Regions from separate parts of the Mesorhizobium marinum genome, predicted to be linked through region 2. Evidence: riboswitches for the same ligand, from Rfam matches in the RefSeq annotation. Region 2 holds a riboswitch; each other region holds the start of a gene.
What was found. A riboswitch is a leader RNA that binds a small molecule or an ion and turns the genes downstream of it on or off. The one in region 2 is predicted to bind thiamine pyrophosphate.

Region 1 (12,516 bases), on a different contig from region 2:
TGGTCTTCCCAGCGGAACTCGAAGCGTGCCCGCGACAGCGCGTCGTCCCTGATCTTGGCGGCGGGATGGCCCTTGGCGAGGTCGGCGGCATGGGCGGCGATCTTGTAGGTGATGACGCCCGTCTTGACGTCGTCTCGGTCGGGCAGGCCGAGGTGCTCCTTCGGCGTGACGTAGCAGAGCATGGCGGTGCCGAACCAGCCGATCATCGCCGCGCCGATGCCCGACGTGATGTGGTCGTAGCCCGGAGCGATGTCGGTGGTGAGCGGCCCGAGCGTGTAGAAGGGCGCCTCGCCGCAGACTTCGAGCTGCTTGTCCATGTTCTCCTTGATCTTGTGCATCGGCACGTGGCCGGGCCCCTCGATCATCACCTGGCAATCCCTGGCCTAGGCGATCTTCGTCAGCTCGCCGAGCGTTTCGAGTTCGGCGAACTGCGCCGCGTCGTTGGCGTCGGCGATCGAGCCGGGACGCAGGCCGTCGCCAAGCGAAAATGCCACGTCATAGGTTCGGCAGATGTCGCAGATCTCCTCGAAATGTTCGTAGAGGAAGCTCTCCCTGTGGTGGTGCAGGCACCACTTGGCCATGATCGAGCCGCCCCGGCTGACGATGCCGGTGACGCGGTCGACGGTGAGGTGAATGTAGGCCAGGCGCACGCCGGCATGGATGGTGAAATAGTCGACGCCCTGCTCGGCCTGCTCGATCAGCGTGTCGCGGAACACCTCCCAGGTCAGGTTCTCGGCGATGCCGCCGACCTTTTCGAGCGCCTGGTAGAGCGGCACGGTGCCGATCGGCACCGGCGAATTGCGCACGATCCAGTCGCGGATGTTGTGGATGTTGCGCCCGGTGGAGAGGTCCATCACGGTGTCCGCGCCCCAGCGGGTCGCCCACACCATCTTCTCGACCTCCTCGGCCATCGACGAGGTGACGGCCGAATTGCCGATATTGGCGTTGATCTTGACCAGGAAATTGCGGCCGATGATCATCGGCTCGCTCTCGGGATGGTTGATGTTGGACGGGATGATGGCGCGGCCCCGCGCCACCTCGTCGCGGACGAATTCGGGGGTGACGAAGTCGGGAACGGCGGCGCCGAAGCTTTCGCCGTCGCGCTCCAGCTTCATCCTCATCTGCTCCCGGCCAAGGTTTTCGCGGATCGCGACGAATTCCATCTCCGGCGTGACGATGCCGGCGCGGGCATAGGCGAGCTGGGTGACGGCGCGGCCGTCGGTGGCGCGCAAGGGCGCGTTGCGGACCGGGAATTCGGGCGTCAGCCGGTCGGGCGAGACGAAGCCGTTGTCCTCCGGCTTCACCGCGCGGCCGTCATAGCGTTCGACGTCGCCGCGGGCGAGGATCCATTGTTCGCGCAGGCGCGGCAGGCCGCCCTCGATGTCGATCGTCGCCGATAGGTCGGTGTAGGGGCCGGACGAATCGTAGACCGTGACCGGCGGCTCGCCGGCGCTGGGATGGACCGAAATCTCGCGCATCGGCACCCGGATTGAGGGATGGATGCTTCCGGCCCTGTGGACCTTCCTCGACGCGGGAAGTTTGCCCGTCGTGACGGTCGGGGTTTGGGCATTCATGCGTTGAGCCTCCTCTTCTGCAGGAGACCCAGTCCATGCGATGAGGAGGAACAGAGGTTTGGCAATCGGACTTCGGGCGTGGATGAACCCGAATGCTCCAGCCGGAGACCGGCCTGCTGCGCCTCGCACCGTCCCTACGCCAGTATGAACTGGATCAGGTTCGACGGGTCACTGCGCTGCGCGAAGCCAGCAGTATCTCAGCCCCTTGTCGGGACCCCCCTGGTGAAGTCGTCATCTAGCGAACCGGTCCGACCGATGTCAACTTGGTCCGGCGCGATCGGGCGGAAGCGGGCAGGCGATCGCCATCCGGTCGTGTCGCAGGGGTCGAATTTGCTTTAAGCATGCGTCATTGCCCTGTATTCAGCCTGCGGCCACCAACAAAAACCGACGGACAAGGGCAGACCCATGACTTTGCATCAGAACTTCATAGCCGGGAGCTGGGTTGACGCGGGAGAGGCCGCCGAGAATATCAATCCCTCCGACACGGGCGACGTGGTCGGCCGCTACGCGCGCGCATCGCGCGAGCAGGCCGAACAGGCGATCGCCGCGGCGCGGGCCGCGTTTCCGGCGTGGTCGCGCTCCGGCATCCAGCAGCGCCACGATATCCTGAAAAAGGTTTCCGACGAGATCGTCGCGCGCAAGGACGAGCTTGGAAGGCTGCTCGCCCGCGAGGAAGGAAAGACGCTGCCCGAGGCGACCGGCGAGGTGCTGCGCGCGGCGCAGATCTTCGACTTCTTCTCCGGCGAGACGCTGCGCCTGTCGGGCGAAAAGCTGCCGTCCACCCGTCCCGGCATCGATGTCGAGCTCACCCGCGAGCCGGTCGGCGTCATCGGCATCATCACGCCGTGGAACTTTCCGATCGCCATTCCCGCATGGAAGATCGCGCCGGCGCTCGCCTATGGCAACACGGTCGTCTTCAAGCCGGCCGATCTCGTGCCGGGCTCGGCCTGGGCGCTCGCCGACATCATCGTGCGCGCCGGGGTTCCCGAAGGCGTCTTCAACCTCGTCATGGGCCGCGGCTCGGTGGTCGGCGACACGCTGCTCAACAGCCCCGGCGTCGACGCGATCACCTTCACCGGCTCGGTCGGCACCGGCAAGAAAGTTGCCGCCGCCTGCGTCGAGCACATGCGCAAGTTCCAGCTCGAGATGGGCGGCAAGAACCCGCTCGTGGTGCTCGACGACGCCGACCTCGACGTTGCGGTCGACGTCGCCGTCAACGGCGCCTTCTTCTCGACCGGCCAGCGCTGCACCGCGTCCTCGCGGCTCGTCGTCACCGAGGGCATCCACGACAGGTTCGTCGCGGCGGTCGGCGAGCGCCTGAAGGCGCTTGTCGTGGACGACGCGGTGAAGCCGGGCACCCATGTCGGGCCGGTGGTCGACCAGAGCCAGCTCGACCAGGACATGTCCTACATCGACATCGGCAAGCAGGAAGGCGCCAGGCTGGCGTTCGGCGGCGACCTGCTCAAGCGCGACACGCCCGGCTTCTACCTGCAGCCGGCGCTGTTCACCGAGACGACCGCCGGGATGCGCATCAACCGCGAGGAAATCTTCGGGCCGGTCGCCAGTGTCATGCGGGTGAAGAACTACGACGAGGCGCTGGCCGCCGCCAACGACACCGTCTTCGGCCTGTCGTCGGGCATCTGCACGACCAGCTTGAAGCACGCCTCGCACTTCAAGCGCAACGCCGAGGCCGGCATGGTGATGGTCAACCTGCCGACGGCGGGCGTCGACTACCACGTGCCGTTCGGGGGCCGGAAAGGGTCGTCCTTCGGCCCGCGCGAGCAGGGCCGCTATGCCGCCGAATTCTTCACCACGGTGAAGACGGCCTACACGCTCCCGTAGGCGCGGCCCGCGAATTGCCTCGCCGCCGGGCTTGCGTCCGGCGGCAACTCCCTGCAAATGTCAGACAAATAGGGAGATCGAGATGGGCAAGCGGATCATGTTCACCGGCGGCAGCGGCAAGGCCGGCCGGCACGTCGTGGATTATCTGGTCGGGAAGGGGCACCAGGTGCTCAACATCGACACCAGGCCGCTCGACAATCCGAAAGTCCGCACGCTGATCACCGACATCACCGACAGCGGCCAGGTGTTCAACGCGCTGTCGAGCTACATGGGCCTGCACGAGTTCGACCCGTCGCTGCGGCCCAAGCCGGTCGACGCCGTCGTCCATTTCGCCGCCATCCCGCGCATCATGATCACGCCCGACAACGAGCTGTTCCGCGTCAACACGATGGGCACCTACAACGTCATCGAGGCGGCGGTTAAGCTCGGGATCAAGAAGATCGTGATCGCGTCGAGCGAGACGACCTACGGCGTGGTCTTCGCCAACGAACCCAGGGATCCCGCCTATTTCCCGCTCGACGAGGCGTACGACGTCGATCCGATGGATTCCTACGCGCTATCCAAGGTGGTCAACGAACAATGCGCCCGCGCCTTTGCGCTGCGCAGCGGCTTCGACATCTACGCGCTGAGGATCGGCAACGTCATCGAGCCGCACGAATACGAAGGCTACATCCCGAAATGGATCAAGGATCCGGCCTTCCGCAAGCGCATCGCCTGGAGCTACATCGATGCGCGCGACCTCGGCCAGATCGTCGACCTCTGCATCGCCAAGAGCGGGCTGGGCTACCAGGTCTTCAACGCGGCCAACGACGATCCGTCGGCCGCCCTGACGACGCAGGAACTGCTCGACCGCTTCTATCCTGAGGTTCCGCTGAAGCGGAAGCTCGGCAAGTACGAGTCGCTCTATTCCAACCGCAAGATCAGGAAAGTGCTCGGCTTCAAGCAGCAGCACAACTGGCGCAAATACGCGCCGAAGACATAGGACTCACACCGAAACGGTCATGCCGCCGTCGACGAACAGCGTGTGGCCGTTGACGAAGGACGACGCGTCGGAGGCCAGGAAGACGGCCGCGCCGACGAGTTCCTCGACCGCGCCCCAGCGGCCGGCGGGCGTGCGCTTTTCCAGCCAGGCGTTGAAGTCCGGGTTCTCGAACAGCGCCGTGTTGAGTTCGGTCTTGAAGAAGCCCGGCGCGATGGCGTTGACCTGGATGCCGTGCCGCGCCCAGTCGGCGCACATGCCGCGCGTCAGGTTCTTCACAGCGCCCTTGGTCGTCGTGTAGGGCGCGATCGTCTCGCGCGCGAGTTCGCTCATCACCGAGGCGATGTTGATGATCTTGCCGCGCCGGCGCGGGATCATGCGTTTCGCCACGGCCTTGCCGACATTGAAGACGCCGGTCACGTTCACCTGCAGCAGTTCCTGCCACTTGTCGTCCGGGAACTCGTCGAGCGGCTTGCGGAACTGCACGCCGGCATTGTTGACCACGATGTCGATCGGGCCGAGCTCCCGCTCGATCCGGTCGATCTCGGCGCCGACGGCGGCCGCATCGACGACATCGAACACCGCGGCCTCGACGTCATGCCCTTCGCCGCGCAGCGTGGCGACCGCCTTGCCTATCTTTGCCGCGGTGCGGCCGTTCAGCACGACTTTCGCGCCGTGTGCCGCGAGCCCCTTGGCCAGCGCGTAGCCGATGCCCTGGCCGGAACCGGTGACGAGGGCGATCCGGCCCTTCAGGCTGAACAGGTCTGACATGAATTGTGCTTGCCCTAGTCGCTTTGGCGGAAATTGCGGATGCGGTCGAACAGCACCGCCAGGATGATCGCGCCGCCGATGAAGGTGCCCTGCCAGAAGGCGTTGATGCCGAGCAGGCCGAGGCTGTTGCGGATGATCTCGATGAGCGCAGCGCCGACGAGCGCGCCGAAGGCGGTGCCGACGCCACCGGCGAGGTTGGCGCCGCCGATGACGGCGGCGGCGATCACCTGCAGTTCCAGGCCGGCGCCGAGGTTGGTGGTGATGGCGCCGAGCCAGCCGGTCTGGATGATGCCGGCGATGCCGGCCGACAGCGCCGAGATCATGTAGACGGCAACCTTGATGGGCTTGACCGGAACGCCGGTCAGCGTCGCCGCGTGCTCGTTGCCGCCGATGGCGTAGACATGGCGGCCGAATTTCGTCCAGCGCAGAACGAAGCCGGTGATCAGCGCCAGCACGATCATGTAAAGCACAGGATTGGCGATGCCGAGGAACCAGGCGCCGCCGCCGAGCGCCAGCAGCTTGTCGTGGTCCGGCCCGAACTCGAAGACGACCGTGTTGCCGGAGGCGACCATCGCCAGGCTGCGGGCGATCGACAGCATGCCAAGCGTCACCACGAAGGGCGGGAAGCCGAGATAGGCGATCAGCACGCCGTTGAAGGCGCCGACCACAAGCGCGGTGGCGACGGCGGCGGCGATGCCGACCTCGATGCCCCAGCCGGCGTGCATGGTGACGCCGAGGACCATGCTGCAGAGGCACAGCACGGAGCCGACCGACAGGTCGATGCCGCCGGTGATGATAACCAGCGTCATGCCGAGCGCGATGATGGCTACGAAGGTGACGTTGCGGGTGATGTTGTAGAGGTTCTTGGCCGTCGCGAATGAATCGGTCGCGAAGGACAGATAGAGGCAAGCCAGCAGGACCGCCACCAGCACCCAGAAGGTCTGCGTGCCGACGATCCGGCTGACCAGGCCGTGCTGCTTGTGGGCTATGGTCTGGTCGAGCGTAACAGCCATTCCCGCTTCCCCCTACGCCGCCATCTCGATCGCGCCGGTGATCAGGCCGGTGACCTCCTCGGGCGAACTGCTGCCGATCGCCTTGTCGGCGACCTTGCGGCCGCGCCGCATGACGATCACCCGGTCGGCCACCGAGAACACGTCGGGCATGCGATGGCTGATCAGGACGACGGCGATGCCCTTGTCGCGCAACTGGCGTATGAGGTGCAGCACCTCGGCGACCTGGCGCACGGAGATCGCCGCCGTAGGCTCGTCCATCAGCACGATCTTCGCCTCCGAAAGCATGGTCCGGCCGATCGCCACGGCCTGCCGCTGGCCGCCCGACATCTGCTTGACGAGGTCGCGCGGGCGCGTCTCGGACTTCAGCTCCCTGAAGATTTCAGCAGCGCGGTTGTACATGGAGGCATAGTCCAGCACGCCGAACGGGCCGACGCCGCGACGCAGCTCCCGCCCGAGGAAGACGTTGGCGGCGGCCGTGAGATTGTCGCACAGCGCAAGGTCCTGGTGGACGATCTCGATGCCGTGGCGGCGCGCATCGACCGGCCGGTGCATGACGAGGTCGGTCCCCTCCATCCGGATGGTGCCTTCGCTCGGGCGATAGTTGCCGGCGATCATCTTCACGAGGGTGGACTTTCCGGCGCCGTTGTCGCCCATCAGCCCGACGACCTCGCCGGGGCTCAGCGAAAACGAAACGTCGCTGACCGCCTGGATGGCGCCGAAGTGCTTCGAGACGTTGATCAGTTCGAGAACCGCCACGACTTGCAACCTCCCCGGCCTTGGTCAGGCATCGCGCCCTACCGGCCCGCTGACGGTCGTCGCCTGCTGTCCTCCCGAGGCAACGATCGGGGGCATTTACGCAAACAGGCGCGCGGGCGTCAATCGATAGTCCGGCGACCAATCGTCAATTTTGTAAGACAAATAGGACAATACCCGTTGACGCATGAAACGCGCCGATATTAGCTTGCCGCCTTGTTTGGGAAGCATGCTCGTGCTCGCGACTGGCGCTGCCGGCCCGGACCTCGGCTGCTATGCGATCACGGGAGTTTGTCGGCTCGACGCCATGCGCGGACGCGATCCGCGTGCGGCCCAGGTCCGGGCCGATGCGTGCGGCGCGCACCTCCGTGCTCGCCTGGTTCAATGGGAGGAAGGATATGAGGAAGCTTCTGTTGCTGGCCGCAACCGCGGCGATGGCGCTCGGCGCAAGCCAGGCGCTCTCACAGGAGAAGAAGCAGCTTGTCATCGTGGTGAAGGGCCTCGACAACCCGTTCTTCGAGGCGATCAACCAGGGCTGCCAGAAGTGGAACTCCGAGAACGCAAGCTCGGAATATGAATGCTTCTACACCGGTCCCGCGTCGACGTCCGACGAAGCCGGCGAAGCGCAGATCGTGCAGGACATGCTCGGCAAGCCGTCGACCGTCGCGATCGCGATCTCGCCGTCCAACGCCAAGCTGATCGCGCAGTCGATCAAGACGGCGAACCCGACCATCCCGGTGATGACCCTCGACGCGGACCTCGCCAAGGAAGACTCGGCGCTGCGCAAGACCTATCTGGGCACCGACAACTACCTGATGGGCAAGCGCATCGGCGACTACATGAAGGAAGCGCTGCCGGCCGGCGGCAAGGTCTGCTCGATCCAGGGCAACCCGGGCGCCGACAACATCCTGCGCCGCGCGCAGGGCTGGCGCGATTCGCTGTCCGGCCAGGAGGGGCTGGCCGAACTGAAGGGCGAAGGCGGCTGGACCGAAGTCGCGGGATGCCCGGTGTTCACCAATGACGATGGCGCCAAGGGCGTGCAGGCGATGACCGACATCCTCGCCGCCAACCCCGACCTCGTCGGCTTCGGCATCATGGGCGGCTGGCCGCTGTTCGGCGCGCCGCAGCCCTACCGCGACCTGTTCAAGCCGATGGCCGACAAGATCGCCGCCAACCAGTTCGTGATCGGCGCCGCCGACACGATCGGCGAAGAGGTGGCGATCGCCAAGGAAGGCCTGGTGACCGCTCTCGTCGGCCAGCGGCCGTTCGAGATGGGCTACAAGGCGCCGACGGTCATGATCGACCTGATCGAAGGCAAGGAAGTCGCCGACCCGGTGTTCACCGGTCTCGACGAATGCACCAAGGACACGGCCGACACCTGCATCCAGAAGTAGGCGGACCGAGGACGCGCCCGGGTTCGGGCGCGTCCGCTTCTTGCTCGCCCTGCCGAAAGTGCGATAGCAACCTGCAGGGGGATCGACTCATGCGACGCATCAAGGAAACCGCTTCCGCCACCGGCCCGGCTCCGATCGAACGGAGCAGGGGAAGCGGCGCTTCGCTTGCCGCCGGATCGAGCGTGCACGCCTCCCTCGCCAACGAGATCGGGATGCGCATCGTGCGCGGCGACTATCCGCCCGGCACCATCCTGCCGAACGAGGCGAAGTGGTCGGAGACATTCGACGTCAGCCGGTCGGCGGTGCGCGAGGCGATCAAGATGCTGATGGCCAAGAGCCTCCTGTCATCGCGGCCCAAGGTCGGCAGCTGGGTCGAGCCGCGCGAGCGCTGGAACCTGCTCGATCGCGACGTGCTCGGCTGGTACGCCATGGCGCCCGACCGCGAGGGGTTCCTGCGCACCGTCCAGGAGTTCCGTCACATCATCGAGCCGGACGCGACGGCGCTTGCCGCAGAGCGCCGCTCCGAGGAGGAGATGGCAGAGATCAGCAAGGCATGCCGGGAAATGGGAGACGCGACGTCGCTGGCCGCCCGCACCCACGCCGACACGCGCTTCCACCTGGCCATCCTGCGGGCGTCGGGCAACGAATTGCTGGTTCCGCTTGGCGTGCTGATCGAATCGGCGCTCAACAATCTGTTCGTCGTGGTCACCCGCGAGACGGCTGATGTGCGCCACGCGCAGAAGCTGCACGAGGCGATCGAACGCAACGTCAGGCTGAAGCGTCCGGAAGCGGCCCGCGCGGCCGTCCGGCGGCTGCTCGCCAACACCGACAAGGTCATCGGGCGCGGGTCTCTCTGACCGGGCACGGTCACGGCAGCGCCGGCGCCTTGCCGGCGGCGGCAATGATCGCTTGCGCTCCGATGACCGACCGTCGCATGAAAGGCGTCCCCAAAGACGTCCAAGTTCAAGGAGGACAGCGTGCTCGTCGATACCCACCTGCATCTCATCGACCAGTCCCGGCTCGGTTATCCGTGGCTCGACGGCGCGCCCGCGCTCAACCGCGATTTCCTCTACGCAGAATATGCGCGTGATGCGCAGAAGGCCGGCGTCACCGACGTGCTCCACATGGAAGTCGACGTGGCGCCGGAGCAGATTGCCGGCGAGATCGCGTTCGTGCGCGAGCAGTCGAAGAAGCCGGGCAGCCTGATACGCGGCGCGATCTCCGCCTGTCGACCCGAGGAGGAGGGGTTCGAGGCCCTGCTCGAACGCGCGCTGGCGGATCCCTTCGTCAGGGGTTTCAGGCGCATCCTGCACACCGTGGACGACGACATCTCGCAAGGGGCGCTGTTCCGACAGAACGTCAGGCGGCTCGCCGGCACGCGGCTCACCTTCGACATCTGCATGTTTCCGCGCCAGCAGCCGCTGGCGCTGGCGCTGGCGACGCTCGCCCCCGACGTGACCTTCATCCTCGACCATTGCGGCGTTCCCGACATCAAGGGCGGCGACTTCGACGCCTGGAAGCGCGGCATCTCCGAACTCGCCGCAAGGCCCAACCTGATGGCCAAGGTGTCGGGCATCGTCGCCTATGCCGACGGCGACACATGGACGGCCGCCACGCTGCGCCCCTATGTCGAGCACATCATCGACTGTTTCGGCTGGGAGAGGGTCGTCTGGGGCAGCGACTGGCCGGTCTGCACGCTCGGCGGCGGACTGCTGGCGTGGATAGCGGCGACGCACGCCGTACTTTCCGGCTGCTCCAACGACGAGCGCGAAGCGCTGTTCTGGCGCAACGCCGACCGCATCTGGAACCTCGGACTGTCGGTCGGCCGCTGACGCGCCGGCGCCGATAACGGAACCTTCAACGCCCGCCTGCTTTTCCTTGCCGGCGGCTGCCGTTAACACTGTCGTCAGGAAAGTCCACCAGGGTTACCTCATGACCAAGAGCCGCCTTGCCTTCCTCGATCCGGTGCTGCTTGCCCGGCTGCGGAGGAACTCGCGGCTCAGCACCATCAAGAGCAGGCTGAGGAACCGGCTGCAGGCCATGCAGTCGGTGGACGCCCACGCAAAGCCGCGGCGGGCGGCAAGGCCGCACGGCGACCACGAACTGGTCGTCGCCTCCTACAACGTGCACAAGTGCATGGGCACGGACGGACGCTTCGAGCCGGGCCGCATCGCGTCGGTCATCGCGGAGCTGGATGCCGACGTCGTCGCCATCCAGGAGGCGGACAAGCGGTTCGGCCGCCGCCACGGGCTGCTCGACCTCGAGGCGCTCGAGAAGGAGGCCGGGCTGACGCACATCCCGACCTCGGAGCGGCCGCACGGCCACGGCTGGCACGGCAACGCGCTGTTCCTGAGGCGGGGCGAGGTGCGCGCCATGCGCCGGCTGGCCCTGCCGGGGGCCGAGCCGCGCGGCGCGCTCGTCGTCGACCTCGACCTGCCGGCCGGCCCACTTCGCCTCGTCGCGGCGCATCTCGGCCTGCTGCGGCGCAGCAGGCGCTGGCAGGTGCGCTCCATCCTCGACGCCATCGAGCACGGGCCGCGCCTGCCGATCCTGCTGGTCGGCGACTTCAACGAATGGCGCCCGGGCCGAAAATCGTCGCTGCATGAGTTGAGGCCGGTGTTCGGGCCGCTCAGCCACGCGCATTTCTCGTTTCCGTCCTATTTCCCGGTCGTCGCGCTCGACCGCGTGATCGGATCGCCGGGCCTGGTCACGGCCATGGAAGTGCATGACAGCACGCTGGCGCGGGTCGCGTCCGACCACCTGCCGCTGAAGGCGACGATCGACATACCGGCGGCGTTGCGCGAAATGCACGGAAACGAGCAACTGGTGCTGTCCGAGGCCGGCGAGTAGGCGGCGCGCGGCGCCAAGTCTGCCGTTGCGCTTGCCGGCAAAGACGGGCATGTGTGCCGCAACGGCAGACAGGCATTCCCGGAGAGGATTTTCGAGATGGCAGAGACCTTCGTGATCGCGCAGGGCGGCGGGCCGACGGCGGTGATCAACCAGACGGTGGCCGGCGCGACGCTGGAGATCCGCAAGCGCTACCCGAAGGCGCGCGTGCTCGGCGCCCGCCATGGCGTTCGCGGCGTTCGCGACGGCGATTTCGTGGTGCTCTCCGACCTGCCGGAGGCGCAACTGCGCCTGTTCGGCGGTACGCCGAGCGCCGGCCTCGGCTCGACCCGCGACAAGCCCGACGCGGCCTATTGCGACCTCGTGCTGAAGGGGCTGCAGAAGGCAGACGCGCAGGCCTTCATCTATATCGGCGGCAACGACACCTCCGGCACGCAGCAGATCCTGACCGACGCGTCGGGCGGGTCGATCGCCTTCGTGCATGCGCCGAAGACCATCGACAACGACCTGATGGAAAACGACCACACGCCGGGCTTCATGTCGGCCGCCGAATTCGTCGCCGGCGCCTTCCTCTCGGTCGACCTCGACTTTCGCGCGCTGCCGGGCGTCTATGTCGCCATCGTGATGGGCCGGCACGCCGGCTTCCTGACCGCGGCGTCGGCGGCGTGGCGGCTCGACGAGGAAAGCGGCCCGCACCTGATCTACGTGCCGGAGCGCGCCTTCTCGGTCTCCCGCTTCATCGACGACGTCAAGCGCACGCTGGACAAGCACAAGCGCTGCGTCGTCGCGGTGTCCGAGGGCGTGCAGACCGCCGACGGCACCTCGCTGGTCGAAAGCATCGTCGGTCCCGACAAGGTCGAGCGCGACGCGCATGGCAACGTCAAGCTGTCGGGCAGCGACCTGAACCGCGCCTTCGAGCATGCGCTGGCGGAGGGCCTGCCGGGCAAGCGCGCCCGCGTCGACGCGCTGGGCTACATGCCGCGCGGCTATGTCGGCGCGATCAGCAAGGTGGACAGCCAGGAGGCGTTCGATGCCGGGGTGCACGCCGTCGAGGCGGCGGCGCGCGGCGGCGGCTCGGTGGCGCTGCAGTTCGACGGCCAGAAGACGGTGTTGAACATCGTGCCGCTCTCCAGCGTGGCGGCGAAGACCCGCCATATGCCGGACGACTTCCTCTCCGCCGAGGGCACCGGTCTCACCGAAAAGGGCATGGCCTATCTGAACCGGCTGGTGCCGAAGCGCTTCGAGGTCGCCAAGCCGTTCGTCTGAGGGGCGTCCGCGCAATCGATGGCGTTTCGCCGCCGATGCCGGTGCTATAGGATGCCGGCGATGACCGCCTGCGTGGG
Region 2 (12,516 bases):
CAACGTGGTGGTCGTCGGCTCCCAGTGGGGCGACGAGGGCAAGGGCAAGATCGTCGACTGGCTGTCGGAACGCGCCGACGTGGTCGTGCGCTTCCAGGGCGGCCACAATGCCGGCCACACGCTTGTCATCGACGGCAAGGTCTACAAGCTGTCCCTTCTGCCATCCGGCGTGGTCCGCCCCGGCAAGCTGTCGATCATCGGCAACGGCGTCGTCTTCGATCCGCATGCGTTTGTCTCCGAACTCGCGAAGCTGCGGGCCGAAGGCGTCGACGTGAAGCCCGATCGCCTGAAAATCGCCGAAAACACGGCGCTTATCCTGTCCCTGCACGGGGAACTGGACCGGATGCGCGAGGCGAAGGCCGCCAAGGGCACGAAGATCGGAACGACTGGACGCGGCATCGGCCCGGCCTATGAGGATCGGGTGGGCCGTCGCGCGATCCGCATCATGGACCTCGCCGACCCCGCCACGCTGCCGGCCAAGGTCGACCGTCTGCTCGCCCATCACAATCCGCTGAGGCGCGGCCTCGGCGAGGCCGAATGCGATCCGCAGACGATCCTCGACGAACTCACTTCGGTTGCCGACAAGGTCCTGCCCTACATGGACCGGGTGTGGAAGGTGCTCGACGATCACCGCCGCGCCGGCAAGCGAATTCTCTTCGAGGGCGCCCAGGGGACCCTGCTCGACATCGATCATGGCACCTATCCCTTCGTCACCTCGTCGAACACGGTCGCCGGGCAGGCCGCCGCTGGTTCGGGCGTCGGACCGAGCGCGATCGACTACGTGCTCGGCATCACCAAGGCCTATACGACGCGCGTGGGCGAGGGGCCGTTCCCGACCGAGCAGCAGAACGAGGTCGGCGAGTTCCTGGGTACGCGCGGGCACGAATTCGGCGTCGTCACGGGACGCAAGCGCCGCTGCGGCTGGTTCGACGCCGTGCTCGTCCGCCAGGCCGTCGCAGTCAACGGAATCAAGGGCATAGCGCTGACAAAGCTGGATGTCCTCGACGGTCTCGAAGAGATCAAGGTGTGCGTCGGCTACCTGCTGGACGGCGAGGTCATCGACTATCTGCCGGCCAGCCAGGGCGCGCAGGCGAGGGTCGAGCCGGTGTACGAGACGCTCGAAGGCTGGTCGGGAACGACGGCCGGCGCGCGCAGCTGGAACGACCTTCCGGCGCAGGCGGTGAAGTACGTTCGCTACATCGAGGAACTGATCGGGGCTCCGGTGGCGCTTCTGTCCACAAGCCCGGAGCGGGACGACACGATACTTGTGACGGACCCGTTTCAAGATTAGTTAATGAGCTCCCCGGCATAATTCGGTCAATGACTTAACGCATCGCGGGTACCGGCACACAGGTCGAATGGAATGGCAGATTTCGTAGCGGTTCTGAAAAAGACCCTCGACGGCATGGGTGAAACCACGCCGGCGACCCGTCAGCGTGTCTACGACAAGGCGCGCCAGACGGTCGCCGCCAAGCTGGCCGCCATCAACCCGCCGCCGCCGCCCAGCGTCGCAGATCGCCAGCGCCGCGCGCTGGAAGACGCCATCGCGTCGATCGAGCGCGGCTACGCCGCCAGTTCCGATCCCCTGGCGGAACTGGAAGACGTCTTCGCGTCGCTCAAGAACCCGCAACCCAAGGAACTGGAACGCCCGGTGGTCAAGACCGGCGCGCGGCCGTCGCCGCCGCCCTCGATGCCGGCTCGCCCTGCGGCCCCGGCCGCCCGGCAGCCCGCCACGCCGCCGCCGGCTCCGCCGATGCGCCAGCCGGCTCCGCCTCCGCCGCGCCAGCCGCAGCCCGACCCGTCGAGCATCGAGGCGGATGACGAGCATATGGAATACGCCCGCGCCCGGCAGGAGCCGGCGCGGCGGCGTAGCCTGGCGCCCCTTCTGGTCGCCGCCGTGCTGCTCGCCGTCATCGCTGGCGGCGGCTACGGCATATGGCTCAACCGCGACGCATTCGGTGACCTGTTCGGGATGGGCGGTTCGCAGACCGCGGAAACCACTCCGCCGGCGCCGGCCCAGGATGCGGCCGCCAACGCGCCGCCGATCCAGACCAGCGAGACGCCGAAGTTCACGCAGCGCCTGACGCCGGAGGGCACCGAGAGCGATCCCGGTCCCGCAAACGGTGGCGCGACCGTCGGCGAAGGCACGTCGGTGTCCGCGCTGACGCAGCCGCCGGGCGTCAACCCGCCGATGACGGTCGATCCCGCTGCCGCCCCCGACGGAGGGGACGCGGCGCCGGCCGCCACGGACCAGGCGGCTGCCCCCGACGCTGCCGCTTCGGACGCCACGCTCGCCGTCGCGCAGAAGGCGATCTTCTACGAGGAGCGCACGAGCGCTGCCGAAGGCTCGGCCGAGCCGGGCACCACGGTGTGGTCGCTCGTGCAGGAATCGCCCGGGGGCAACCTGCCGCCCGAGCCGGCGATCCGCGCCGAGGCGACGATCACCGGCAAGGACGTCAAGCTTCGCATGACGATCAAGCGCAATGCCGACCAGTCGCTGCCGGCCAGCCACATCATCGAGATGATCTTCCTGACGCCTGAAGGCTTCCCGGGCGGCGGCATCGACAACATCCTGCGCGTCGCCATGAAGGGTTCCGAGCAGGAGGCCGGCAATCCGCTGATCGGCATCCCGGCGAAGATCGCCGATGGCTTCTTCCTGGTCGCGCTGAACGACGGCAAGGCCGAGACCAACGCCAACCTGACGCTGCTTCGCCGCCAGAGCTGGATCGATATCCCGGTCGTCTACAAGTCGGGGCGTCGCGCGCTCTTCACAATGGAAAAGGGCGTGCCGGGCGACAAGGTGTTCGACGAGGCGCTCAAGGCTTGGGCGGCGGCGTCGGCCAGTTCGTCGGCCGCTCCCGCCGATTCGCCCGGCTAGCCTTCCAGCTCTTCCCGCAGCATCTCCAGTTCCAGCCACTCTTCTTCCATGGCTGACAGCGTCTGCCGCTCCTTTTCCAAGGCCGCGATGGTCTTGGCGAAGGAAGCCGGGTTCTTCTCGTAGAAGGACGGGTCGGCGAGCTGGTTCTCGAGCGTCGAGATGGAGGTCGTCACGGCTTCCATCCTGCCTGGCAGTGTCTCGAGCGAGAACTTCTGCTTGTAGGAGAGCTTCTTCGCGGCGGCCTTGGGCTGGCGTTCGACGGCCTTCTCCGGCGCGGGCGCGCGGGCCTGTGCCTTGCGGTCTTCCAGCTTGGCCCCGCCGCGCTGCGCCAGCATGTCCGAATAGCCGCCGGCATATTCGATCCAGCGTCCGGCGCCGTCCGGCGCGATCACGCTCGTCACGGTTCGATCCAGGAAGTCGCGGTCATGGCTGACCAGCAGGACGGTGCCGGGGAAGCCGGTGATGAGTTCCTGCAGGAGCTCCAGCGTTTCCATGTCGAGGTCGTTGGTGGGCTCGTCCAGCACCAGGAGATTGGCCGGGCGGGCCAGGACGCGCGCCAGGATCAGCCGCGCCCGCTCGCCGCCCGACAGCTCGCGGATCGGGGTCCGCGCCGCCTCGGGCTTGAACAGGAAGTCCTTCATGTAGGCGACGACATGGCGTTCCTCGCCATTGACAAGCAGCGTCTCGCCGCGCCCGTCGGTCAGGAAATGTGCAAGCGTCTCGTTCGGGTCGACCGCCCGCTTCTGGTCGAGCGTCGCGATATCGAGATTGACCCCGAGCCGCACGCTGCCGGAATCGGGTTCCAGTTCCCCTGTCAGCATTTTCAGAAGCGTCGTCTTGCCGGCTCCGTTGGGGCCGACCAGACCGACCCGGTCGCCGCGCTGGATGCGGATCGAGAAATCGTCGACGACCTTGAGGTCGCCAAAACTCTTGGCGATCGACTTGGCCTCGATGACGAGTTTACCGGATTCCGCCGCGTCGCTTGCCGCCATCGTGGCGACGCCCTCGGCGCCGCGGTGCGCGCGGAACGCCTGGCGCATGGTCTGGAGTTCGCCCAGCCGGCGCATGTTGCGCTTGCGCCGCGCCGTCACGCCGTAGCGCAGCCAGTGTTCCTCGCGAACGATCTGGCGCCCGAGCTTGTGCTGCTCGCGCTCCTCCTCCTCGAGGATCGTATCGCGCCATTCCTCGAAATGTGAAAATCCCTTGTCGAGCCGGCGGGTTCGCCCGCGGTCCAGCCAGACGGTGGCGCGGCTGACGCGTTCGAGGAACCGGCGGTCGTGGGAGATCAGCATCAGCGCCGACGACGAGCGGACGAGTTCCTCCTCCAGCCACTCGATGGTGGCCAGGTCGAGATGGTTGGTTGGTTCGTCGAGAAGCAGGATGTCGGGTTCCGGCGCCATCACGCGGGCAAGTGCCGCGCGCCGGGCCTCGCCGCCGGACAGCGTGTCCGGCCTGGCCTCGCCGTCGAGGCCGAGATGGTCGAGCAGGTAGGCCGCGCGGTGCGGGTCGTCGGCCGGTCCGAGTCCCGCCTCCACATAGGCGCGCACGGTCTCGAAACCATCCATGTCAGGCATCTGCGGCAGGTAGCGCACCGTTGCCGAGGGGTGCCGGAACACCTTGCCGTCCTGGGGTTCCACGAGGCCGGCGGCGACCTTCAGCAGGGTGGACTTGCCCGAACCGTTGCGGCCGACCAGAGCGATGCGGTCGCCGGCCGAGACCGACAGTTCGGCGCCGTCGAGCAGCGGCGCGCCGCCAAATGTCAGCAGGATGCCGTCCAGCGTCAGGAGGGGAGGTGGCATCGGAAGGCTAGAGGTCGCCCGGGTAGGGATGGGCAAGCAGCAGCGCGCGTCCGACCCCGATCGAGATGCGCAGGTCGCCGCGCACTTCGTTGGAAAGGGTGAGCGACGAGCCGAACGGAATCTCGACGCCATCGAGCGGCCAGCGCGCGCCCATCACGGTGACGCCGGACAGGTGCGAGAAGCCGAGGATGCTGAACTGGGTGCCATCGTCGAAGTCGAAGTCGCGCGCGCCCGGCAGCAGCGGATGCGCCTCCTGGTTGCCGCTGGTGATCACCACCGGCAGGCCTTCCTTGGCGCGGCGGATGGCAAGCGCGACATGCAGGAACGCATGGTCGACGCGGCCGCCGAAGGCGCCGGCGAGCACGAGCGACGTCGCGCCCCGCTTCAGCGCCTCGGTAACCGCAAGCTCGCCGTCCGTGTTGTCCTTTTCCTCGGGGTAGCGGCTCTGCGGGATGTGGGCGTATTCCGCCGCCAGTTCGGCGGTCGATGAATCGAAATCGCCGACCCACAGTTCCGGCGTGATGCCGAGCGTCTTGGCATGCGTCATCCCGGCGTCCGCGGCGATCACGCGGGCGCCCGCCAACTGGGCGTCGAGGCGCGGTGTGCGCACCAGCCTGCCGCCGAGGAGGATGACAAATCTGCTCATGGCGACGCCCTTACCATGCGCCGTGCCGAAATTGGAAGGCGCAAAGCCGCCCGAATCCAAAAGAAACGCTTGCCTGCCTAAGGCTTGGGCACTATTTGTCGGGCCGCTCTAACGGGGTGCCGGACGTGACCGGCTGAGAGGCAAAAGCCAACCCGCTGAACCTGATCCGGCTTGTACCGGCGGAGGGATTAGACGCTTCGGAAACCCGGCGCCTTTCTTCCCTTCAACCCAATAACGAAGGAGGCGCTGATGCGCACAAGTCTCTGTTCCGTTTTCGCTTTCGCCATCGGCCTCTCGGTCCTGCCCGCCGTGGCCCAGGACAAGCTGACGATCTATACCTATGACAGCTTCACCTCCGAATGGGGGCCGGGTCCGCAGGTGGAGAAGGCGTTCGAGGCCGATTGCGGCTGCGATGTCGAGTTCGTCGCGGTTGCCGATGGCGTCGCCCTGCTCAACCGGCTGAAGCTGGAAGGCAGCGCCACCAAGGCCGACATCGTGCTCGGCCTCGACACCAACCTGACGGCCGAGGCCGCCGCGACCGGCCTGTTTTCGCCCTCCGGCGTCGATCTCGCATCGATCGACGTCCCTGGCGGCTGGAGCGACGACGTCTTCGTGCCCTACGACTACGCCCATTTCGCAGTCGTCTACGACTCCGAGAAGCTGGCGAACCCGCCGGCGAGCCTGGCCGAACTGGTGGATGGCGACCCGAGCCAGAAGATCGTGCTGCAGGACCCCCGCACGTCGACGCCCGGCCTCGGGCTGGTCCTCTGGGTCAAGGCGGTCTATGGCGACAAGGCTGGGGAAGCATGGGCCAAGCTGAAGGATCGCGTCCTGACGGTGACCCCGGGCTGGAGCGAAGCCTATGGCCTGTTCACCAAGGGCGAGGCTCCGATGGTGTTGTCCTACACAACCTCGCCGGCCTACCACATGGTCGCCGAAGGCACCGAGCGCTACAAGGCGCTCGCCTTCGCCGAAGGCAATTACCTGCAGATCGAGGTGGCCGGCATCACCACCAAGGGCGCGAAGAATCCGCTCGCGGCCCGCTTCATCGCGTTCATGACCGGCCCCGGCTTCCAGGACGTCATTCCCGAGACCAACTGGATGCTTCCCGCCGGGCGCACCGACAAGCCGCTCGACCCGGCCTTCGGCAAGCTGCCGCAGCCGGTCAAGACCCTGCTCTTCACGCCAGATGAAGTCGCCGCGAACCGCAAGGACTGGGTTGACGAATGGCTGGCAGCGATGAGCCGGTGACGCGACCGCCGCGCCCTTCACCTCCCCTCGTGCAGGGGAGGGACGGCCGGATCGTCGCCGGCGCGCTCGCGCTGGGAGGCATTGGCCTGCTCATCGGCGGGGCCTTTGCCGGGCTGATCGCGGAGGGCGCGCGCGACTTTGGCGGCGCCGTCGCGGCGCTCGATCCCTACCTCGCGCGGGTCGTCTGGTTCACGCTCTGGCAGGCGACCCTTTCGACCGTCCTGTCGGTGGCGCCGGCCATCCTGGTCGCCCGGGCCTTGTCGCGCCACCCCGCGTTCCCGGGGCGCGCGCTCATCCTCAGGCTGTTTGCCCTGCCGCTGGCGATCCCCGCCATCGTCGCGGCGCTCGGCATGCTGGCGCTGCTCGGCCGCGCAGGGCTCCTCGCGACGCCGCTTTCGGCGCTCGCCGGCGGGGCCGCCTGGCCTGGGATCTACGGCCTCTCCGGCATTCTCGTTGCGCATGTCTTCTTCAACCTGCCGTTGGCGACCCGGCTTTTCCTGGAGGCGCTAGACACGCTGCCGGCCGACCAGTGGCGGCTGGCGAGCCAGTTGGGCATGGGCGCGGGGTCCACGTTCCGGCTTGTCGAATGGCCGGCCATACGAACGGCGATCCCCGGCGTCGCGGGGTTGGTCTTCATGCTCTGCATCACCTCCTTCACGATCGTGCTGACGCTCGGAGGGGGACCTGCGGCGACCACTCTCGAGGTGGCGATCTACCAGGCGCTGCGCTTCGACTTCGATCCGGCGCGCGCGGTCACCTTCACCGCGCTGCAGATCGCCTTGACCGGCGTCGTCGTGCTTGCCCTGACGCGGCTCGGCGCCAGCACGGCGATCGACGTCAACCTTCCGGTAGCGCCGAGGAAGTTCGTCGTCGTCGGCGCGGCGGAGGCCGCGGCCAATGCCGCGATCATCGTCGCCGCGCTCGTCTTCGTCGCCGCACCGATGGCGGCGACGCTGATCGCCGGGCTGGGCGCCGACCTGGGCAGGCTGGCCGGCGAAGCCGCGGTGCGGCAGGCGGCGGCGACGAGCATCGCGCTCGCCGTGCTGTCGGCGCTCCTGTCGGTTGCGCTGGCGTTGTCGCTGGCCGCCGCGCGGCGCGCGGCGTCCGGCGCGCGTTCCCCGGCCGGAAGGTTCTTCGAAAGCGCTGCAGGCACCGGCGCGGGCTTCGTGCTCGTCGTGCCGCCGATCGTCATCGGCGCCGGCTGGTTCGTGCTGCTTCGGCACACCGACCTGTTGTTCGCGGTCGCGCCCGTCATGGTCGTCACGGTCAATGCCGTCATGGCCATGCCGTTCGTGATCCGGGCGATACGCCCGGCCTACGACGCCGCCGGCGAGCGCAATGACCGGCTCTGCGCGCAACTCGGCATTGCCGGGTGGAACCGCGCCAGGTTGATCGACTGGCCGGCGCTGCGAAGACCCGTTGCGACCGGACTGGCCTTCGCCATGGCGCTTTCGCTCGGCGATCTCGGCGTCATCGCGCTTTTCGGCAGCGACTCGGTGCAGACGCTGCCCTATCTTCTGCTTGCAAGAATGGGATCCTACAGGACCGAGGACGCTGCGGGCCTGGCGCTGCTTCTCGGCCTCCTTTGCCTGGCTCTCGTTTTCGCGGCGGATCGGTTCGGGGGAACGAGGGCGGCATGAACGTCAGCAAGGCGAACAGCGTCGCGGTGCGCCTCGACAAGGTGCGCTTCACCTACGGCGATGCGGCGATGCGTTTCGATGTCGAATGCCGGGCGGGCGCCGTCACGGCGGTGATGGGCCCGAGCGGTTCGGGCAAGTCGACCCTGCTCAACCTTGTCGCCGGGTTCGAGACCCCGGCGGCAGGCCGCGTTCTCATCGGCGGCGAAGACGTCACCGGCCTGCCGCCGGCGGCGCGACCGGTGTCGATGGTGTTCCAGGAGAATAACCTCTTCGCCCACCTCGACGTCAGGAAGAACGTCGGCCTCGGCCGTTCGCCCTCGCTCCGTCTCGACGAGGCCGACGACATGGCAATCGCCGAGGCGCTGTGGCGCACCGGCCTTTCGGGCAAGGAGCACCGGCTCCCCCGCGAGTTGTCGGGCGGCGAGCGCCAGCGGGTCGCGCTGGCCCGCGTGCTGGTCCGCAACCGCCCGGTCCTGCTGCTCGACGAGCCGTTCGGCTCGCTCGGGCCGGCCCTGCGCTCCGACATGCTCGAACTCCTGCTCGGCCTGCAGGCCGAGCGCCGCATGACCACGCTTTTCGTGACGCACCAGCCGGAGGACGCGCGGCGCGTCGCCGACGAGGTCGTCTTCCTGGAGCAGGGCGTCGTCGTTGCGGCGGGTGCGACCGACAGCTTCTTCGCCGATGGTGCGCCTGAGGCGTTCCGGCGCTATATCGGGTCCGACTTCACGAAGTTTGCCCGCAAGCCGACATAATTTACGGCCACATCGCATTTCGGGGGCCATTTCGTGCTATTGGTGACCCCGAAACAGTTTGTGACCGCGCCTCTCTCCCAAATTGGTGCGTCGACCGAAAGGAGCTGCCGGTTCCTATGATCAGCCGAGGAGGGACCAGTTCGCGGTCGTCCCGCCCGCTGAACCACGTTGCGCGCCTCGCCGCCGCGGCGGGGCTTTCGGCGTTGTTCGCCGGCTGCCAGGCGCTGTCCGGCCTGTCGACGTCCGGCGGCATCAAGGAATCGGCGTTCAGGCCGTCGGAAACCCCGGTCACGGTCGATTCGGTCTCTCGCAACGATCGGTTGGCCGAACTCGCCCGCGCCCAGCATCCGCGCATCCTGGCCACCTATGGCGGCGAATATTCGGATCCGAAGCTCGAGCGGATGGTCGCCAAGGTCGTCGGCAGCCTGACCACGGTCTCGGGCAATCCGGGGCAGACCTACCGCATCACCATCCTGAACTCGCCCAACGTCAACGCCTTCGCGCTTCCGGGCGGCTATCTCTACATCACCCGTGGGCTGCTGGCGCTGGCCAACGACTCGGCCGAACTGGCGGCGGTCGTGGCGCACGAAATGGGCCATGTCACCGCCAATCACGGGCTGCAGCGCCAGCAGAAGGAAGCCGAGGAGGTGATCGCCACCAGGGTGGTCACCGACGTTCTCGGCAACAACCAGAACGCCAACGTCGCGCTGCTGCGCGGCAAGCTGCGCATGGCCCAGTTCTCGCGCAACCAGGAACTGGAGGCCGACGCAATCGGCATCAGGACCAGCGGCCAGGCAGGTTTCGACCCCTATGCGGCGGGACGGTTCCTGCAGTCGATGTCGGCATACACCGATTTCCGTTCGGTCAGCGGCGCGACGGACGCCAGCCTGGACTTCCTGGCGAGCCACCCCAACGCGCCGCAGCGCATAGATCTTGCCCAACGGCATGCGCGCCAGATCGGCGCGGCGGGGCAGGGCAGCCGTGATCGCGATTCCTTCCTCGCCGGCATTGACGGGCTGCTCTATGGCGACACGCCGGAAGAGGGGTTCGTTCGGGGCAACACGTTCCTCCACCCGCGCCTCGGCGTCTCGTTCTCCGTGCCGCCCGGCTTCGTCATCGACAACAGCGCCGCAGCGGTGACGGCGACCGGGCCCGGCGACCTCGCGGTTCGCTTCGACGGCGTCGCGCTCGCCTCGCGCACCAAGCTGCCCGACTACATCCGTTCGGGCTGGGTGGCCGGGCTCGACCCGTCCAGCGTGCGCGCGGTGACGATCAACGGCAATGAAGCCGCGACCGCTCGCGCCGCGGCCGACGGCTGGAAGTTCGACATCACCGTGGTGAGGGCTGGCGGGCAGGTATACCGGCTGCTGACGGCCGCACCCCTGGGCAGCGATCGGCTCGACGCGGTGGCGCAGACCGTCGGCGGAAGCTTCAAGATCCTGTCGGCGCGGGAAAAGGCGTCTCTCAAGCCGCTCAGGGTCAGGGTCGTCACGGTCAAGCCCGGCCAGACGGTCGGCTCGATCGCCGCCACGATGGTCGGCGTCGACCGGAAGCTCGAGTTGTTCCGCGTCCTCAACGCGCTTGCGCCGGGCGCGTCGGTTTCGGCCGGAGACAAGGTCAAGATCATTACCGACAGCTGACGCCGGTCAGGCCGCGAGGAAACCGCCCCCCTGGCTGGTCAGCGCGGCCTTCAGCTTTTCCAGCGCCCGGTTCTCGATCTGTCGCACCCGCTCTTTCGAGATGCCGAGCGCGTCGCCGAGCGCTTCCAGCGTGGCGCCGTCTTCGGTCAGCCTTCGCTGCTCGATGATCGTCATCTCGCGCGTGTTGAGCACCCCCAGCGCCTGCCTGAGCCAGACGCTGCGGCGTTCGACGTCGATAGTCTCCTCGACGATCGCGTCGGGCAGGGGGTCGTCGGACACCAGGAAGTCCGAACGCTCGGCCGACGAGCCTGCTTCTTCCGAGAGCGGCGCGTTGAGCGACGTGTCGGACCCCGACAGGCGCGCATCCATCAGCGCGACGTCGGCCTCTGACACCCGCAGCGCGATGGCGATCTCGCGGTGGATGGCGTCGTTGGTCAGCGCCTGCGATCCCTGCGCGAGCCGCGCCCTGAGCCGGCGCAGGTTGAAGAACAGGGACTTCTGCTGGGAACTCGTGCCGCCGCGAACGATCGACCAGTTGCGCAGGATGTAGTCCTGGATGGAGGCCCGGATCCACCAACTCGCATATGTCGAGAAGCGCACCTCTCGCTCGGGCTCGAAGCGGGCGGCTGCCTCGAGCAGGCCGACATGCCCTTCCTGGATGAGGTCGCCCAGCGGCAGCCCGAAATTACGGAACTTGGAAGCCATCGCGATGACCAGGCGCATGTGGGAGAGGGTGATCCGGTTGAGCGCCTGCTGGTCGCTCTTTTCCTTCCAGCGAATGGCGAGTTCGTATTCCTCGCTGCGTTCCAGGTAGGGCGCCTGCATCGCGGCCCTCGCCAGTCGTCGGTCGATGGTTTCCCGGGTCACGCGGCGCTCCCGTCTTGGATCGGCGCGATTGAGATACCGTGCCGCACAAATTTCGCGCCTGACGGCGCACGCAAAAACGGCAAACGCGGCGAGCCCGAAAAGGTTCCTAAGGTATCTGTTCCTGGCAAACAGGCGGGGATCCCAACTCGCCGCGACCCGTGGCGCACTTGCCAGGAACGTCGCTTCCGTCCGATAAGCGTGCCTCGGCGGCGCCGCCTTCGCGTCGGCGCAGCGGGAAAAAACGACTGGGGGAGACTTATCGTGAAGCTTGGACTGCTGACTGCGCCGTTTCCGGAGATGCCGCTTGGTGAGGTCGCCGACTGGGCGAGTTCGGAAGGCTTCGAATCGCTTGAGATCGCCTGCTGGCCGGTCTCGGCCGGACCGGCGCGCCGCTACGCGGGAACCTCGCACATCGATGTCGCTGCGATTTCGGTCGGCCAGGGCAGGGAAATCGTCGGCCAGCTCGCCGCCAAGGGCCTGACGGTCTCCGCGCTCGGCTATTATCCGAACCCGCTGCACCCGGACGCCGGTCACCGCGAGACCGTGCTCGACCACCTCCGCAAGGTCATCGCCGCTGCCGGCGCGATGGGCGTCGGTCTTGTCAACACCTTCTGCGGCGGCGACGCCGCGCAGGACGTCGACGCGAACTGGAAGCAGGCGGAGAAGGTCTGGCCGGACGTCATCGCCTATGCGCGCGACCACGGCGTCAGGCTCGCCTTCGAGAATTGCCCGATGATCTTCAGCCGGGACGAGTGGCCGGGCGGACACAACATCGCCTATTCGCCGGAGGTCTGGCGCCGCATTCTCGATGTCTGGAAGGGCGAGGTCGGCATGAACTTCGATCCGTCGCACCTGGTCTGGCAGATGATCGACCAGGGCCGCTTCATCCGCGAGTTCGGCGCGCACATGTTCCATGTCCACGCCAAGGACCTGATGATCGACCGCGACGGCCTCTACGAGCGCGGCATCATGTCGGCTGGCATGGGCTGGCAGATTCCGCGCATGCCCGGGCTCGGCGAGGTCGACTGGAGCGGCTTCTTCTC
Region 3 (6,539 bases), on a different contig from region 2:
GGCGCAGCGAAAGCGAGTCTGAACAGGGCGTTCAGTTCGTCGCATTAGACCCGAAACCGAGTGATCTAGCCATGAGCAGGTTGAAGGTAAGGTAACACTTACTGGAGGACCGAACCCATAACTGTTGCAATAGTTCGGGATGACTTGTGGCTAGGGGTGAAAGGCCAATCAAACTCGGAAATAGCTGGTTCTCCGCGAAATCTATTTAGGTAGAGCGTCGACCGAATACCCTGGGGGGTAAAGCACTGCATGGGCTAGGGGTCCTCACCGGATTACCAAACCTAAGCAAACTCTGAATACCCAGGAGTACTAGTCGGCAGACACACGGCGGGTGCTAACGTCCGTCGTGAAAAGGGAAACAACCCTGACCTACAGCTAAGGTCCCCAAGTTATGGCTAAGTGGGAAAGGATGTGAGGATCCCAAAACAACCAGGATGTTGGCTTAGAAGCAGCCATCATTTAAAGAAAGCGTAACAGCTCACTGGTCTAAATAAGGGTCTTTGCGCCGAAAATGTAACGGGGCTAAAGCCATACACCGAAGCTTAGGGTTCACGAGCAATCGTGAGCGGTAGCGGAGCGTTCTGTAAGCTGATGAAGCCGTACCTGTGAGGGGCGGTGGAGGTATCAGAAGTGCGAATGCTGACATGAGTAACGTAAGGGGTGTGAGAGACACCCCCGCCGAAAGTCCAAGGGTTCCTGCTTAAAGTTAATCTGAGCAGGGTTAGCCGGCCCCTAAGTCGAGGCAGAAATGCGTAGACGATGGGAATCACGTTAATATTCGTGAGCTTGGAGGTAGTGACGGATCACGTGTGTCGTCAGGTCTTATCGGATTGATCTGGCGGCGAAGTGGTTCCAGGAAATAGCTCCTCCTTATAAACCGTACCCGAAACCGACACTGGTGGACTGGTAGAGTATACCAAGGCGCTTGAGAGAACTATGCTGAAGGAACTCGGCAAATTGCACGCGTAACTTCGGAAGAAGCGTGACCCTTTATTGCGCAAGCAGTGGAGGGTGGCACAGACCAGGGGGTAGCGACTGTTTATCAAAAACACAGGGCTCTGCGAAGCCGCAAGGCGACGTATAGGGTCTGACGCCTGCCCGGTGCTGGAAGGTTAAGAGGAGGGGTGCAAGCTCTGAATCGAAGCCCCAGTAAACGGCGGCCGTAACTATAACGGTCCTAAGGTAGCGAAATTCCTTGTCGGGTAAGTTCCGACCTGCACGAATGGCGTAACGACTTCCCCGCTGTCTCCAGCATAGACTCAGTGAAATTGAATTCCCCGTGAAGATGCGGGGTTCCTGCGGTTAGACGGAAAGACCCCGTGCACCTTTACTATAGCTTCACATTGGCATTCGTAGTGGCATGTGTAGGATAGGTGGTAGGCTTTGAAGCCAGGGCGCCAGCCTTGGTGGAGCCACCCTTGAAATACCACCCTTATCTCTATGGATGTCTAACCGCGGCCCGTTATCCGGGTCCGGGACAATGTGTGGTGGGTAGTTTGACTGGGGCGGTCGCCTCCTAAAGAGTAACGGAGGCGCGCGATGGTGGGCTCAGAACGGTCGGAAATCGTTCGCTGAGTGCAATGGCATAAGCCTGCCTGACTGCGAGACTGACAAGTCGAGCAGAGACGAAAGTCGGTCATAGTGATCCGGTGGTCCCGTGTGGAAGGGCCATCGCTCAACGGATAAAAGGTACGCCGGGGATAACAGGCTGATGACCCCCAAGAGTCCATATCGACGGGGTTGTTTGGCACCTCGATGTCGACTCATCGCATCCTGGGGCTGGAGCAGGTCCCAAGGGTATGGCTGTTCGCCATTTAAAGCGGTACGTGAGTTGGGTTCAGAACGTCGTGAGACAGTTCGGTCCCTATCTGCCGTGGGTGTAGGAATATTGAAAGGATCTGTCCCTAGTACGAGAGGACCGGGATGGACGGATCTCTGGTGGACCTGTTGTGGCGCCAGCCGCATTGCAGGGTAGCTATATCCGGACGGGATAACCGCTGAAGGCATCTAAGCGGGAAACCCACCTTGAAACGAGTATTCCCTGAGAGCCGTGGAAGACGACCACGTTGATAGGCCGGGTATGGAAGTGCGGCAACGCATGAAGTTTACCGGTACTAATAGCTCGATCGGCTTGATCGTTCTCATTCTCTGTGCCCATCGCGCCTGAACGGCTCTGATCGGACGGCACGTCAAGAACAGCTTCTCGAAAACACAACATGCTCTTTGCCGACCTGGTGGTTATGGCGGGGTGGCTGCACCCGTTCCCATTCCGAACACGGCCGTGAAACGCCCCAGCGCTGATGGTACTTCGTCTCAAGACGCGGGAGAGTAAGTCGCTGCCAGGTCTGCAAAGCGCATGTTGAAATCTTCTCTTACGACGGCCCGCCAAACGGGATTTCGGGCCGCGAAAGCGGCCCTTTCGTTTGACGGGACAGCTTCTCAAGGACAGTCTGCCTCGGCAGTCGGTCCGGTGGCGCGGGGTGGAGCAGCCCGGTAGCTCGTCAGGCTCATAACCTGAAGGTCGCAAGTTCAAATCTTGCCCCCGCAACCAAACTTTCTGAAAACCCCGCCTTACCGGCGGGGTTTTTTGCTTTTGGGGACACCGTAGCCATTCGGGCGACATTGCGCCGCATCCCGGTTGTGCCCTTCGGCTTCTCTCGCCAGCTCGAAATGCCGTCGCTTCCTTGGCGCGTTCGCGGCAGTTCCTCGCGCGAGCGGTGCCGCCGGCCTGCGACCGATGGCCGGCCCTGTCGCGATCCTTCAAGACAAAAGACGCCCTGGCGTCCATTGAAATGGATCACGCGCCTGCCGGAGAGAAGCATGATCTTCCGATACACCATCCTCTATGTCGACGATGTCGCCAGGGCACTGGCGTTCTACGAACGCGCCTTCAACCTCGAGCGGCGATTCCTTCACGAGTCGGGAGACTATGGCGAGCTTTCCACCGGCCAGACCAGGCTCGCCTTTTCATCGAAGCGGCTGATGCGGGAGCTGGGCAAGGCCCCGGGCAGTCCGTCGCCACAGGCGCCGGTCTTCGAAATCGCCTTCGAGACCCAGGACGTAAACTCGGCGTACGATCGCGCCGTCGCGGCCGGTGCGGCGCCGGTCCAGGCCGTGCGGGACGAGCCGTGGGGACAGACGACGTCCTATGTCAGCGACCCCGACGGCTATCTGGTCGAGATCTGTTCGCCGGTCCAGTTGCCGAGCGCGGGCTGACGCAAGAGTTCGAGCGCCAGCGGGCTCCGGCTGAGTTGCGCCGGCGTCGACGAAAACCAGCGTCGGAGATCGCGGCTCATGTGCGCCTGGTCGCTGAAACCGCATTCGCCGGCGATCACCGCCAGTGGTTCGGACTGCCCCAGCATGGCTGCGGCCCGTCGCGCCCTGGAAAGCTGTCGCCAGAAGTCGGGCGGCGGCAGGTCGCTGGAAATGAAATGGCGCTGCAGCGTCCGAAGCGATACGCCATGACGTCTTGCCGCGCGCGCGACGGTGATGCCCGGTTCCGAAAGCAGCTGGATCGCATCGCCCGCGTCGGTCCCGCTGCGGGAAGCGTTGGCTAGGATTTGCTGCGATTGCGCCGGCGCGCGTCGAATGGCCTCCAGTTCGGCGGGAGACATGGTCGTTCCCGGCCGCAGACGGTAGCCGACGACGTCGTCGCCTGCGGCAAGATGCGCATGCCGCGGCCGGACGTCGAGCGCGGTCAGGAGGATCTGGACCGGTCCCCGCTTCGGTCTGATGATCAGCACATCCCGGCACCCGTCTGGAAAGACGATCAAACTTTCGTCGTCGCGCGCCCGGTGGCGCCAGCAATGGAAGCCGGGGTTCGTCGTCATCGTCCAGCACCTGGCGCGGTTCGGGGCCGCCGCATGATTTTCCGGGTGGGGCAGAACAGCGCGGACGCGGTTGCCCACCGGCCCAATCCGACATGCACGACGTCGGATGGGCCCGACATCCCTATCGCAAAAGTCTCCGGCATGCGATTCCGGCAACGCAAGACACGGCCCCTGGGAGCAGCCCGGCAGACCTGAGTTTGCCGACTAACCTATTGGGAGCCGGCGCTCGTTTGGGGGTGAGCGGCAGCTGCCTGACGATGGCGCCGGATGAGGATCTGGCAGCGTCCTGTCCGGCGACTTGATGCGCCCACGTCGTTATGTAACCCTCTTGAGGACAGCTTTCGTTCAGAATCCAGTATGAATGTTGCGAGTACTGCATGACCCTTTCGCGCGCACTGATCCCCGACCTCGGCAAGCTGCAGGCCTTCGAGAGCGCCGCCCGGCACGGCAGCGTGACCCAGGCGGGGCGTGAACTCAGCCTGACCCAGAGCACGGTCAGCCGGCAGATCGGCGAGTTGGAGCGACAGCTCGGCGTGCTGCTGTTCGAGCGCGTGCGCCAGCGCGTCGTGCTGTCCGAGGCCGGCCGAAAATTCCTGCCGGACGCGCGCAAGCTCCTGCAGCAGGGGGAGGCGGCGATGCTGCGCGCCATGGCCGGCTCGAAGGCGTCGCTGCTGCGGCTTGCCACGCTGCCGACCTTCGGGGCGCGCTGGCTGACGCCGCGGCTGCCAGGCTTTCTCGCGGCGCATCCCCAAGTCGTGCTCGACATTGCGTCGCGCTCCGAGCCGTTCGATCTCGAGGAACAGGGTTTCGACGCGGCCATTCACTACGGCCAGCCGGTCTGGGCCAATGCGACCTGCCGCTATGTCTGCCAGGAGGTGATCGTGCCGGTGGCCAGCCCGGTGCTGGCCGGGCATGCGGAGCCGCAAACGGCGGAGACGCTGGCGCAGCTTCCGCTGCTGCATCTCGCGACGCGCCCCAAGGCCTGGTCCGACTGGTTCGCGCTGGCGGGCGTTGAGACGACAGCCTCCTACCAGGGACACCGATTCGACCAGTTCGCGATGGTGATCGAGGCGGCGTCGGCAGGACTCGGGGTCGCGCTGCTGCCGCTCTATCTCATCGAGCAGGAATTGCAGGGGGGGCAGCTCAGGGTCGTCGTCGACCGGCCGCTGCCGACCGAGAACGGCTATCATTTCGTGATGCCGAACGGGAAGCTGGACCAGCCGGCCGCCAACGCGCTCTATCGTTGGATCGTCTCCGAGGTGGGCGGCGTGCCTGTTGATCGCCCGGCAGCCTGACGGCCGACGCGGCGCCCTCGCGGCGTTCCGGTCGGGACGAAATGGCGGATGCATCGCCGCGCCGGGCTTGCTACACATCGCCCTTCACCGAGGGGTGCCCCGCAGGGGGCTGAGATTCGGCCGGGCCCAAAAGGCAGCGCCGTGACCCTTTGAACCTGATCCGGATCATGCCGGCGAAGGGACTGGTCACGGCGAACCGCTCCTTCTCCGGTCTCTGCAGCGAGGCCGCAATGTCCAACCCGAACCCTTCACCGAGCGCCATGGGCGGCGCCGTCGCCAACGTGCTGACGATCGCCGGGACCGATCCGTCCGGCGGCGCCGGTATCCAGGCCGACATCAAGACGTTCTCGGCGCTCGGGGCCTACGCGACGTCGGCCATCACCGCGGTGGTGGCCCAGAACACGCAAGGGGTGCGCTCCTACGTCGCGCTCGAGCCCGAATTCGTCGCAGAGCAGATCGACGCCGTCTTCGACGACGTCAGGATCGACGCGGTCAAGATCGGCATGGTGGCGAACGCCGGAATCGCCGAGGCAATCGCCGGAAGCCTGGGGCGACATCGGGCCGCGAACGTCGTGCTCGACCCCGTGATGGTCGCCAAGAGCGGCCATCACCTGCTCGATCCGGCGGCGGTCGACGCCGTCCGCGGGCTTCTGGTTCCGCTCGCCACAGTGATCACGCCGAACCTGCCGGAAGCGGCGGTGCTGCTCGGCACCGAGCCCGACTGGTCGCTCGGGGAGATGCGCTTGCGGGCGGTCGAACTGCATCGGCTCGGCTCCCGATGGGTGCTGCTGAAAGGCGGGCACATGGAGGATCCGGAAACCAGCATCGACATCCTGCACGGCGAATCGGCGACGATCGAACTGTCCGCGCCGCGCATCAAGACGAAGAACGACCACGGCACCGGCTGCACGCTGTCGGCGGCGATCGCAGCGCTGCTGCCATCCAACACCGTGGAGGAGAGCGTGGGACAGGCGAAAAGCTACTTGCAGGGCGCGCTTGCGGCGAGCGGCACGCTCGAGGTCGGGCATGGCCATGGCCCCCTGCATCATTTCCATCGCCTGTGGCCGGCCGCCTGAGGCCCACTATCCGAGGCCGGCGCTTTCGGCCGCGCGGTTCTCCGTCGCCGGGTCGTCAGTGCGACAGGCGCCAGGCCTCGATCGACCGTGACAGCGACCGGGCGGCGGCCTGCGGATCGGGTTGCCCGCAGATCGCGGAGACCACCGCCATCCCGCCCGCGCCGCTGGCAAGGACCGGGGCGGCATGCGCCTGCTTCAATCCGCCGATGGCAACGGAAGGCAGGGGACAGAGGCGGACGAGCCGGGCCAGCCCGTCGAGACCGATGGGCTGCTTGTGGTCGGGCTTGGTCGGGGTGGCGAAGACCGGACCGACGCCGACATAGTCGACCACGCCGACG

Region 1: another riboswitch for thiamine pyrophosphate. It lies ahead of thiC (phosphomethylpyrimidine synthase ThiC); the one in region 2 lies ahead of thiB (thiamine ABC transporter substrate binding subunit).
Region 3: another riboswitch for thiamine pyrophosphate. It lies ahead of thiD (bifunctional hydroxymethylpyrimidine kinase/phosphomethylpyrimidine kinase); the one in region 2 lies ahead of thiB (thiamine ABC transporter substrate binding subunit).

What each region holds. Positions count from the first base shown of each region.
Region 1 covers NZ_JBFOCI010000002.1:112,017-124,532, reverse strand. Annotated here, with positions in the region: partial or broken gene thiC (phosphomethylpyrimidine synthase ThiC) at 1-1,574, opposite strand, end outside; TPP riboswitch at 1,688-1,805, opposite strand; gene ABUE31_RS06080 (aldehyde dehydrogenase family protein) at 1,980-3,416, shown strand; gene ABUE31_RS06075 (NAD-dependent epimerase/dehydratase family protein) at 3,499-4,398, shown strand; gene ABUE31_RS06070 (SDR family oxidoreductase) at 4,402-5,166, opposite strand; gene ABUE31_RS06065 (ABC transporter permease) at 5,181-6,179, opposite strand; gene ABUE31_RS06060 (ATP-binding cassette domain-containing protein) at 6,192-6,935, opposite strand; gene ABUE31_RS06055 (substrate-binding domain-containing protein) at 7,331-8,326, shown strand; gene ABUE31_RS06050 (FadR/GntR family transcriptional regulator) at 8,416-9,183, shown strand; gene ABUE31_RS06045 (amidohydrolase family protein) at 9,304-10,158, shown strand; gene ABUE31_RS06040 (endonuclease/exonuclease/phosphatase family protein) at 10,259-11,176, shown strand; gene ABUE31_RS06035 (diphosphate--fructose-6-phosphate 1-phosphotransferase) at 11,273-12,439, shown strand.
Region 2 covers NZ_JBFOCI010000010.1:34,024-46,539, reverse strand. Annotated here, with positions in the region: gene ABUE31_RS21905 (adenylosuccinate synthase) at 1-1,291, shown strand, start outside; gene ABUE31_RS21900 (hypothetical protein) at 1,364-2,878, shown strand; gene ABUE31_RS21895 (ABC-F family ATP-binding cassette domain-containing protein) at 2,875-4,677, opposite strand; gene ABUE31_RS21890 (thiamine diphosphokinase) at 4,685-5,323, opposite strand; TPP riboswitch at 5,426-5,528, shown strand; gene thiB (thiamine ABC transporter substrate binding subunit) at 5,573-6,574, shown strand; gene thiP (thiamine/thiamine pyrophosphate ABC transporter permease) at 6,550-8,214, shown strand; gene thiQ (thiamine ABC transporter ATP-binding protein) at 8,211-8,966, shown strand; gene ABUE31_RS21870 (M48 family metalloprotease) at 9,083-10,606, shown strand; gene ABUE31_RS21865 (RNA polymerase factor sigma-32) at 10,613-11,473, opposite strand; gene ABUE31_RS21860 (sugar phosphate isomerase/epimerase family protein) at 11,735-12,516, shown strand, end outside.
Region 3 covers NZ_JBFOCI010000002.1:125,915-132,453, reverse strand. Annotated here, with positions in the region: rRNA gene ABUE31_RS06130 (23S ribosomal RNA) at 1-2,139, shown strand, start outside; rRNA gene rrf (5S ribosomal RNA) at 2,231-2,345, shown strand; tRNA gene ABUE31_RS06120 (tRNA-Met) at 2,475-2,551, shown strand; gene ABUE31_RS06115 (VOC family protein) at 2,821-3,216, shown strand; gene ABUE31_RS06110 (helix-turn-helix domain-containing protein) at 3,168-3,830, opposite strand; gene ABUE31_RS06105 (LysR substrate-binding domain-containing protein) at 4,208-5,125, shown strand; TPP riboswitch at 5,206-5,325, shown strand; gene thiD (bifunctional hydroxymethylpyrimidine kinase/phosphomethylpyrimidine kinase) at 5,386-6,201, shown strand; gene thiE (thiamine phosphate synthase) at 6,257-6,539, opposite strand, start outside.